DNA from 2 places in the Sinorhizobium chiapasense genome. Region 2 is predicted to be linked to the other one. Evidence: predicted binding sites of a transcription regulator. Region 2 holds the regulator's gene; the other holds the start of a gene.
What was found. The regulator LexA, encoded in region 2, represses DNA repair genes until DNA is damaged. The targets are predictions, from matches to a motif close to TGTTCNNNNTGTGTTCNG.
Positions count from the first base shown of each region.

Region 1: the regulator LexA is predicted to act here: its motif matches at 1,837-1,854, upstream of RB548_RS17650 (ImuA family protein).

Region 1 is NZ_CP133148.1:3,685,520-3,689,705, reverse strand. It holds gene trxA (thioredoxin) at 1-58, shown strand, start outside; gene RB548_RS17665 (LON peptidase substrate-binding domain-containing protein) at 379-1,059, shown strand; gene RB548_RS17660 (Trm112 family protein) at 1,070-1,258, shown strand; gene RB548_RS17655 (metallopeptidase family protein) at 1,273-1,707, opposite strand; gene RB548_RS17650 (ImuA family protein) at 1,874-2,821, shown strand; gene RB548_RS17645 (Y-family DNA polymerase) at 2,862-4,186, shown strand, end outside.
Region 2 is NZ_CP133148.1:1,539,529-1,543,714, forward strand. It holds gene RB548_RS07440 (SDR family NAD(P)-dependent oxidoreductase) at 1-82, shown strand, start outside; gene RB548_RS07445 (SMR family transporter) at 70-396, opposite strand; gene RB548_RS07450 (SMR family transporter) at 393-749, opposite strand; tRNA gene RB548_RS07455 (tRNA-Asn) at 826-900, opposite strand; gene RB548_RS07460 (hypothetical protein) at 1,040-1,333, shown strand; tRNA gene RB548_RS07465 (tRNA-Cys) at 1,493-1,566, shown strand; gene lexA (transcriptional repressor LexA) at 1,861-2,580, opposite strand; gene RB548_RS07475 (LysR family transcriptional regulator) at 2,761-3,702, opposite strand; gene RB548_RS07480 (NAD(P)-dependent oxidoreductase) at 4,050-4,186, shown strand, end outside.

The sequences.
Region 1 (4,186 bases), 2.1 Mb from region 2:
GAAGGATCCGGCGACGATCGCCGCGCGGCGCAAGCTTTCGTCGATTCTTTTCTCTTAAAGCGCGCGTCGCATTCAGCAGGAGCCGGGCGACGCGCTTTAAGTCGTTGTTTGCATGCATGTCGTTGTCCCGGAACCGCTGGACACTTTCGAGCGACATGCATTAATCGGACGCACAAGGGTCGCTGTAGCACTTTGAATTGCTGCATGATTTTGTCCTTAAATCGATTCCGATTTAAGGAATCATGCAGTAAGCGGCGGGACCGCAGCAGGATCCGTGTCTTTTTCCCTTGAGATTTTCGAGGGACGCACCATTTGTTGATCGGGGGGTCGTGCCTGGCGATGAGGCGCGGCAAGCCGGTATCTGCAAGGTCTACCAGAATGCATGTCGGAAATGCGCGCTACCTCGGTCCTCAGGACGTGCCGGAGATTCTTCCGGTATTTCCGCTGACGGGCGCGCTCCTGCTTCCAGGCGCACAACTCCCGCTCAATATCTTCGAACCGCGCTACCTTGCGATGTTCGATGACGCGCTTGCCGGAAACCGGCTGATCGGCATCGTCCAGCCCTCCTTCTCCGAGGGGCGGAACGACATCGACTCGGCGCCCGTGCCAGCGCTTTGCCAGGTCGGCTGCATCGGCCGCATCACCTCCTTTGCGGAGACCGGCGACGGGCGCTACATCACCTCGCTCACGGGCGTCTGCCGCTATCGGCTCTTCGCCGAGGTGGCCGGCTGTCGCGGCTACCGCCGCTTCCGCATCGGCCCCTTCGCAACCGATCTCGACAGTCCGGACGACGAGAGCCTCGTCGACCGGGAGGCGCTGCTGGCGGCTTTCCGGGCCTATCTCGACGCCAACAAGCTGGAGGCGGATTGGGAAAGCGTGGAGCGGGCGAGCAACCGCACGCTCGTCAATTCGATGGCGATGATGTCGCCCTACGGGCCGGCGGAAAAGCAGGCGCTTTTGGAGGCGCCCGACCTGAAAACCCGCGCCGAAACGCTGATCGCGATCACCGAGATCGTGCTTGCCCGCAATTTCGGCGACCTCGACAACATCCTGCAGTAAGTGCGAAGCGATGGATATCAACGCCAGCAAGGTCGACCCGAAACTCCTCGAACTGCTCGTCTGCCCGCTGACGAAGGGGCGGTTGAGCTACGACGCCGAAGCCCAGGAGCTGATTTCCGAAAAGGCCCGTCTCGCCTATCCGATCCGCGACGGCGTTCCGATCATGCTGGTGTCGGAGGCGCGCAAAATCGAAGACTGAGGCTCGTTGAAGGACTAGCCGCCCACGTGTTCGACGCTTGCCTCGATCCGCTCCATGTCGTCGTCGGAAAGGCCGAAATGGTGGCCGATCTCATGGATCAGCACATGGGTGATGATATCGCCCAGCGTTTCCTCGTTTTCCGCCCAGTAGTCGAGGATCGGGCGGCGATAGAGCGTGATCCGGTTCGGGAACTGGCCGGTCTCCATGGTGAAGCGTTCACCGATGCCGCGGCCTTCGAACAGGCCAAGCAGGTCGAAAGGCGTTTCAAGCGCCATGTCTTCAAAGACGTCGTCGCTCGGAAAATCGGCGACTTCGATGATGAGGTCGGTCGTCAGCTTGCGGAATTCCTCCGGCAGATGGCTATAGGCTTCAAGCGCAAGCAGTTCGAATGTGCTGAGCGTCGGTGCGTGGCGTTCCCGCCAATCATCGGTCTGGTCAATGCGGGCCATGGGCACTCCTTGTTGCCCTCATATAACGATTTCTCCTTTGTTTTTCGAGTGTTGAATTCTGCTCAGGCAGGCAGAGGAATAAATTCTCAAACTTGGTTGTTGACTCTTGCGGCAGGCTCTGGAATCCATAAGAACATAACATGAACATCTGGTGGAGCCGACCGTCATGGCCGAGAAAGCCGTGCAGCGGGAAACCGTTCTTTCCCTCCGCGAAACCATAGCGCAGATTGAAAATCGCCGGCTGCCCGGGGTCGTGCGTGCAGCTAAGGCGACCGATCCTACCGGTTTCCGGCGTAAAAGGGAGGAGGCGTCCCGCAACAAGATCCTGCCCCTTGGCGTCCCCCGGCTTGATGACGTGCTCGAGGGCGGGCTGCCGCTCGAGGGCATGACGGAAATCCGCAATGCCGAAACGCGCGATGCGGGTGCAGCCGCCGGCTTCGTGACGGCACTTGCGGTGCTTTGTCAGCAGAGGAAAAAGGAGAAAGGTCATCTGGCGCCGGTCCTGTGGATCAGCCAGGCCCTTGCCTCTCGCGAGGCCGGGCTTCCCTATGCGCCGGGCCTCAAATCCTATGGGCTCGACATCGAGCGCTTCCTGTTCGTTTCGATACGCACGGTCAAGGATGCGCTCTGGGTTGCCGAAACGGCCCTTTCAGTACCGGTCTTTGCGGCCGTCGTTCTGGAAATCCGCGGCAATCCCGACTGTCTCGCCTTGAGCGAGAGCCGGCGCCTGCATGTAAGGGCCCGGGCGGGCGGAGTGCCTCTTCTTCTCTTCCGGCAGGCGGGCGAGGAGGAGGCAAGCAGCGCCTTTTTCCGGCTTCAGATCAAGCCGGCATCTGCCGGCGAGCAACCTCTCCCCGATGGCTCGATGCTTTGCGGCAGCATCGGCCATCCAGCCTTTCACGTCCTTGTCGAAAAAAGCAGGGCCTACGCCTCTGCCGATATCTTTCTGGAATGGAATGCCCATGACCGCCGCTTCTACACCATCGAGCAGTCCGTCGCTCCTCAGGCAGACGGACAATCAGCGAATTCTGTCGATCCATTTTCCGCATCTGTCGGCCGATCGAGTGGCGCGGATTCGCTGGGGCGCCTCCTGGCTTACGCAAGGGCGTCCTGATCATCCGCCCGTGGTTTTTGCTGCCAAGATCGACAATGCCATGCGGCTCGTCGCGCTTGACACGCTTGCTGAACGGGTAGGCCTGAAGCGGGGCCAAGGGGCGGCGGAGGCCCGCGCCATGTGCCCGTCGCTCGACGTGATCATCGACGATCCGGCGGCGGACCGGGCCTTTCTGGAGGGCCTTGCCGACTGGTGCGATCGCTATACGCCGCTGGTCGCGCTCGATGGAAAGGATGGCCTGTTCCTCGACATCACCGGCTGCGCCCATCTTCACGGTGGCGAGAAGGCGCTGGTTAACGACGTGCTTTCGCGTCTCTTCCTGCTCGGCATCGAGGCGCGGGCGGTGATTTCCTCCTCTGCCGGCCTCTCCTGGGCGGTTGCCCGCTACGGCAGTGCGGCCGTCATCGCGCCCGAGGATGCCGAACGGGTTCTCGCACCCTTGCCGGTCGCCGCCCTGCGCCTGCCGGCGGAAACTGCCGCCCTGCTCGAGCGGGTCGGGCTGAAAGAGATCGGTGATCTTCTTCAGGCACCGCGCGCGCCTCTGGCCCGCCGCTTCGGTCCTTCTCTTCTCCTGCGGCTCGATCAGGCGAGAGGCCACGCGGACGAGCCTCTCTCGCCCCGTCTTCCGGTGCCGAGCTTTTCCGCCGAACGCCGGCTTGCCGAGCCGCTTCAGGAAGAAGAGCACATTCTTGAACTGGCGCGGCATCTTTCCGGTGACGTCCGCCTCTCGCTGGAGCGGCATGGCGAAGGCGGTCGTCTGTTCGAACTTCTCCTGTTTCGCGTCGATGGCCGGGTGTTTCGCATTCAGGCGCATGCGGCCGTCCCCTTGAACGACGCCGATCGGATAGCGGCTCTCTTTCGCGAGCGGTTGCAGGCGGTTCATGATGACCTTGATGCCGGATACGGTTTCGAGATCCTCCGGCTATCCGTCCTTAGAAGCGAAAGGCTCGATCCTGCCCAGGAGGATTTTTCTGGCGTTCCCGATGAAAGCCAGCCACTGGCCGCCTTCGCCGACAAGCTGTGTGCTCGCTTCGGGCCGGATTGCCTGACATTTGCGACCCTTGCCGAAAGCCATCTGCCGGAACGCGCTGGCGGATTTGCTCCCTTGACGGATGTCGCGGCGGTCATCGGATCTCGTCCGGTCGATGAAAAAACCTTTCCCGAAAACCGCCCGCTCCGGATTTTCACGCATCCTGAACTTGTCGAAGCGACGGCCGAGGTGCCTGATGGCGCACCGCGCAGCTTCAACTGGCGCAAGACCCAGTATCGCGTCGCCCGTGCCGAAGGGCCGGAACGGATCACCGCCGAATGGTGGATCGATGGGGAGGGACATCCGACCCGCGACTATTTCCAGATCGAGGATCA
Region 2 (4,186 bases):
GCTCGTGCCGGGGCGTGCACCCGCCACCGCCGCAAAGAAAGAGCGCTCCGGTTCAAAAGGCAGGCCGCGTCAGGCGGTGTGAAGCACCAGAACCGCACCAAAGACCAGCGACAGGCCGACCCAGCCGACTGGCCTTAGCTTTTGGCCGAAGAAAAGGCGCCCGCAGATCGCGGTGCCGAAAATGCCGGTGGCGCCAAGTACCGCATAGGCCATGGCGAGTTCCATACCCTTAATCGCTTTCGCGAGCAGTGCGAAGGCGGCCAACACCAGGAGAATCGAAAGCGCGCCCCAGCCGCGCCGGGCAAAGCCGTTCGACTTCGTGGAGGCCAGATTCGCTGCGACGTCGAGAATGCCGGCCATAACCGCGAAAGCGAAATAGAAGCCATCGGCGCTCATCGGGCGGCTTCTCCCGCCGCTTCCTCTTGCTCGACCTCACCGGCGTTGACGAGCAGTATGCCTGCAACGGCCATCGACAGGCCCAGCATCTCGCGGCCGCTGAGTGCATGGCCGAAGACGAACACGGAGACGATCGTGATGAGGGCCACACCGGACCCTTCCCAGATGGCATAGGCGACGCCGACGGAGATCGTCTTCACGGCCTTGGCAAGGAACACGTATGAGAGTGCAATCGATGCGTACATGATCGCATGCCCGGCATAGGAGCCGGAGGCGGAAGCAGCTTTCATCGCCGTGAGGCCGGCGACCTCTGTCGTGATCGCGAGAACCAGGAAAAGCCATGCAACACGCATGAGGAACCTTCAGAGACTATGCCGACAAACGAAAAAAGAGCCACTCGGGCCTTTGCCGCGAATGGCTCTTTGAAACTGGCTCCCCGGGCCGGATTCGAACCGGCGACCTATCGATTAACAGTCGAGTGCTCTACCGCTGAGCTACCAGGGATCATCTGCGCCGCAGAAGTGAGGCTGCTAATACAAATGCTTTTTCGATTTGCCAAGCGGTTTTTCAAAAAAAATGACAACGTCCGTTGCGCGGCTGTGGAGAAGGCCCCAATTCTGGGGAGGAGCATGAAAGAGGAATAATGACGAACGGCAGGAAAGAACGACATTTCGGCATCGACCCGCAGACCCACGAGCTCGTCCTCGGCAAATGGCGTATGAACTTGCCCGACTCACCGGTGCTGCGAATTCTTGTTGGGACGCTCCTTGTGGTGGGCGGCGTATTGGGCTTCCTGCCGGTGTTAGGCTTCTGGATGATTCCTCTGGGGCTGCTCGTGCTTTCTCACGACATACCGGCCATCCGCCGTCGTCGCCGCAAGCTGGCGGTCTGGTGGGCGCGCTGGCGCGGCCAGCAAAATTCTTCCGACAAATCCTGAAAGGCACATGCGGCCGCGGGGTGCCAAGCGCGCATTAGCGGAGCGCTGGGGGGAACGTGGATGACCTGGCGCCGTCCCACCTTTTTCGAACCACTCCCCTTGCACTCCTCATAGATTCGTTCTAAACGCCGGCCATCGCTTGATCGATCGAGCGTGAGAGGCCTCGTGGCGGAGTGGTGACGCAGAGGACTGCAAATCCTTGTACCCCGGTTCAATTCCGGGCGAGGCCTCCAAAGCTTTTACTTCAAGAAAATCAACGATGAATGTGTAGCCGGACGCTGTGTGAGTGTTTGGCTTACGGCAAAACCGTTTGGCCCGCGCAAACGCGATTCGCGGCGATCAGTGCCATCATTAACGGATTGGCCCTCTGCAAGGCGGTAGAGCAGGGCCTTTGGTTTTGGCCACCCGAGTTGCAGTGTGATTTTCTCCAGCGCCGCGCGTCTGCTCAGGTGCGGAAAGGGCGCTGTAGCAATTTGAATCACTGCCGCAAGTCGCATTGCTGAGCCCGACTCACCAGCCCGTCTCAACTAGTGATAGCGGCGAATAAGGCCGACGAGCTTGCCTTGGATCTTGACGCGGTCCGGTCCGAATATCCGCGTTTCATAGGCCGGGTTGGCCGCTTCGAGCGCGATGGATGCGCCCTTTCTGCGGAACCGCTTGAGCGTTACCTCCTCATCGTCGACAAGCGCAACGATGATGTCGCCGGGATTGGCCGTGTTCGTGTTCCGAATGATCACGGTATCGCCGTCGAAGATACCCGCCTCGATCATCGAGTCGCCCTTGATCTCGAGCGCGTAGTGTTCGCCGTTGCCGATCATCTCGGCCGGGATGGAAATGTCATGAGTGTTGTTCTGGATCGCGGAAATCGGGACGCCGGCCGCGATCCGCCCCATGACCGGCACGGAAACCGATGCAGTATCGCTCGGTGGCGCCGATTTCGTCGTGGCGGCAGGCGCGGCAGGTGGCTTGCCCAGGCTGCCTTCGATCACGCTTGGCGAGAAGCCACGCCGTGGCTGCGGGCTCGTGGTGTAGGCCTCGGGCAGCTTGATGACTTCGAGCGCGCGCGCCCGGTTGGGAAGACGGCGAATGAAGCCACGCTCTTCAAGCGCGGTGATCAACCGGTGGATGCCCGACTTGGAGGCGAGGTCCAATGCGTCTTTCATCTCGTCGAAGGACGGCGGCACCCCGGATTCCTTCATTCGCTCGTGAATGAACAGAAGCAATTCCTGTTGCTTGCGGGTTAGCATGGCGCGTCACTCCAGAGTCGCGAAACAAATCAAGAACAGACACTATCTGTTCCATATGTGTTCCGCAAGTACCTAAAATTCCGTGAATTTCCCTGGCCGTTGCGAAATCCTCCGGCAAAGCGGGCGGTTGCTCCGCCGACGCCTCGCCGTGAACCACGTAAAGGGCGGGCTACGCCGGTTTCACATCTCCGTCAGCTTGGTGAGAGCTCCGGAGTTTGCGCGTGTTGCGGCTGTGATCTCCTGGATCAGGGCCTGGCTCGCCACCGGAATCGAGACGTCCGATCGGAAGATCAGTCCCACCTTCTGCGGCGGCACGAACTCGTGGATGTCGAGCTGAGCGGATATGTCGATCTCGACCAATGAACCTGTCTCGAGCTCGATGCGTACGGCGTCCTGGCGCACAAGGCCGATGAACTCGCTCTTCTGGAGAATGTTCTTGACGAACATCGGGGAGCCGCTGCGCAAAACCGATCTCTTGAATTCCATGCCTACAAGCTTGCGCAGCGCGCCTTCGAGATCGCGGTTGCCGGTCAATACCACCCAAGGATACTGCGCCAGTTCGTTGAGTTCGATCTGATGACCGTCAAGCATCGGGTGACCGGCGCGGACGACGAGGATCATGGAATCGAGATAGAGTTCGCTCTGTTCGACATCGGGTGGAAGGTCCTCCGGCTCGAAGAGGGTCGCGATCAGGAAATCGAGATCCCCCAGCAGCAATGGGCGGATCAGGTCGCTGCGGGTGCCATTGGCAATGTTGATGGTGAGGCGCCGCTCGTCGGTCACAAGTCTGAGGATCGCGAATGCCAGCGTGCGGCTGTCCGGGCCAAGCGGAGCGCCGACGTTGATCTCGCCTGATCCAAGTGTGCGGATCGCTTTGATATCGCTCTCCATCTTGCGCATCTCCGCCGCAATGCGCCGGGCATGATCGAAGACCGCCTCGCCGAAAGACGTAAGCGTGATGCCGCGCGGCCCGCGATCGAGCAGCGGCACTCCAAAAGCATATTCGAGCATCTGGATGCTTTTCGAAAGCGCCGGCTGGGAAAGATTGAGGCGTTGCGCAGCCTTGTTCAGGCTCCCCAGTTCAGCGACTGCAAGGAATCGATTGACCGAACGCAGATCCATATTTCACCTCCCCGAGAAACTGGATTTGACGATAATCAGTTCTAACTTTTGGTTTGAACGATATCAAATCATTCTTCTTGATTTTAGAACTTCCGGCCCGCAGACTTCGATCATTCCCGGCGGCTACCAACGATTTGCGCACGGGAAGGCCGAAGCGAGAAGTCCTTCAGGACGGGGTTGTACGAAGCCGTGAGGAGACGGCGTCGCACAACCGAAGCGACGGTCGAGGAGGAGCATTTCCGGACAGTCCGGATTCAATCATCGCCTGATCATGGTCGGCCTTCAGGGAGCGCGCCGCGCGTCCCAACGGTTTCGGCTGGCTTTTTTCAAGGCACGGGGAGGATTGCATGTCAGTAAGAGTTGGATTCGTGGGCGTCGGCGCAATGGGATTGGCCATGGCATCACACGCGCTGAAGGCGGGATTCGCAGTAGCGGCCTACGACCTCGACGCGGAATGTCTCGCCAAGGCGTCGGCCGCGGGTAT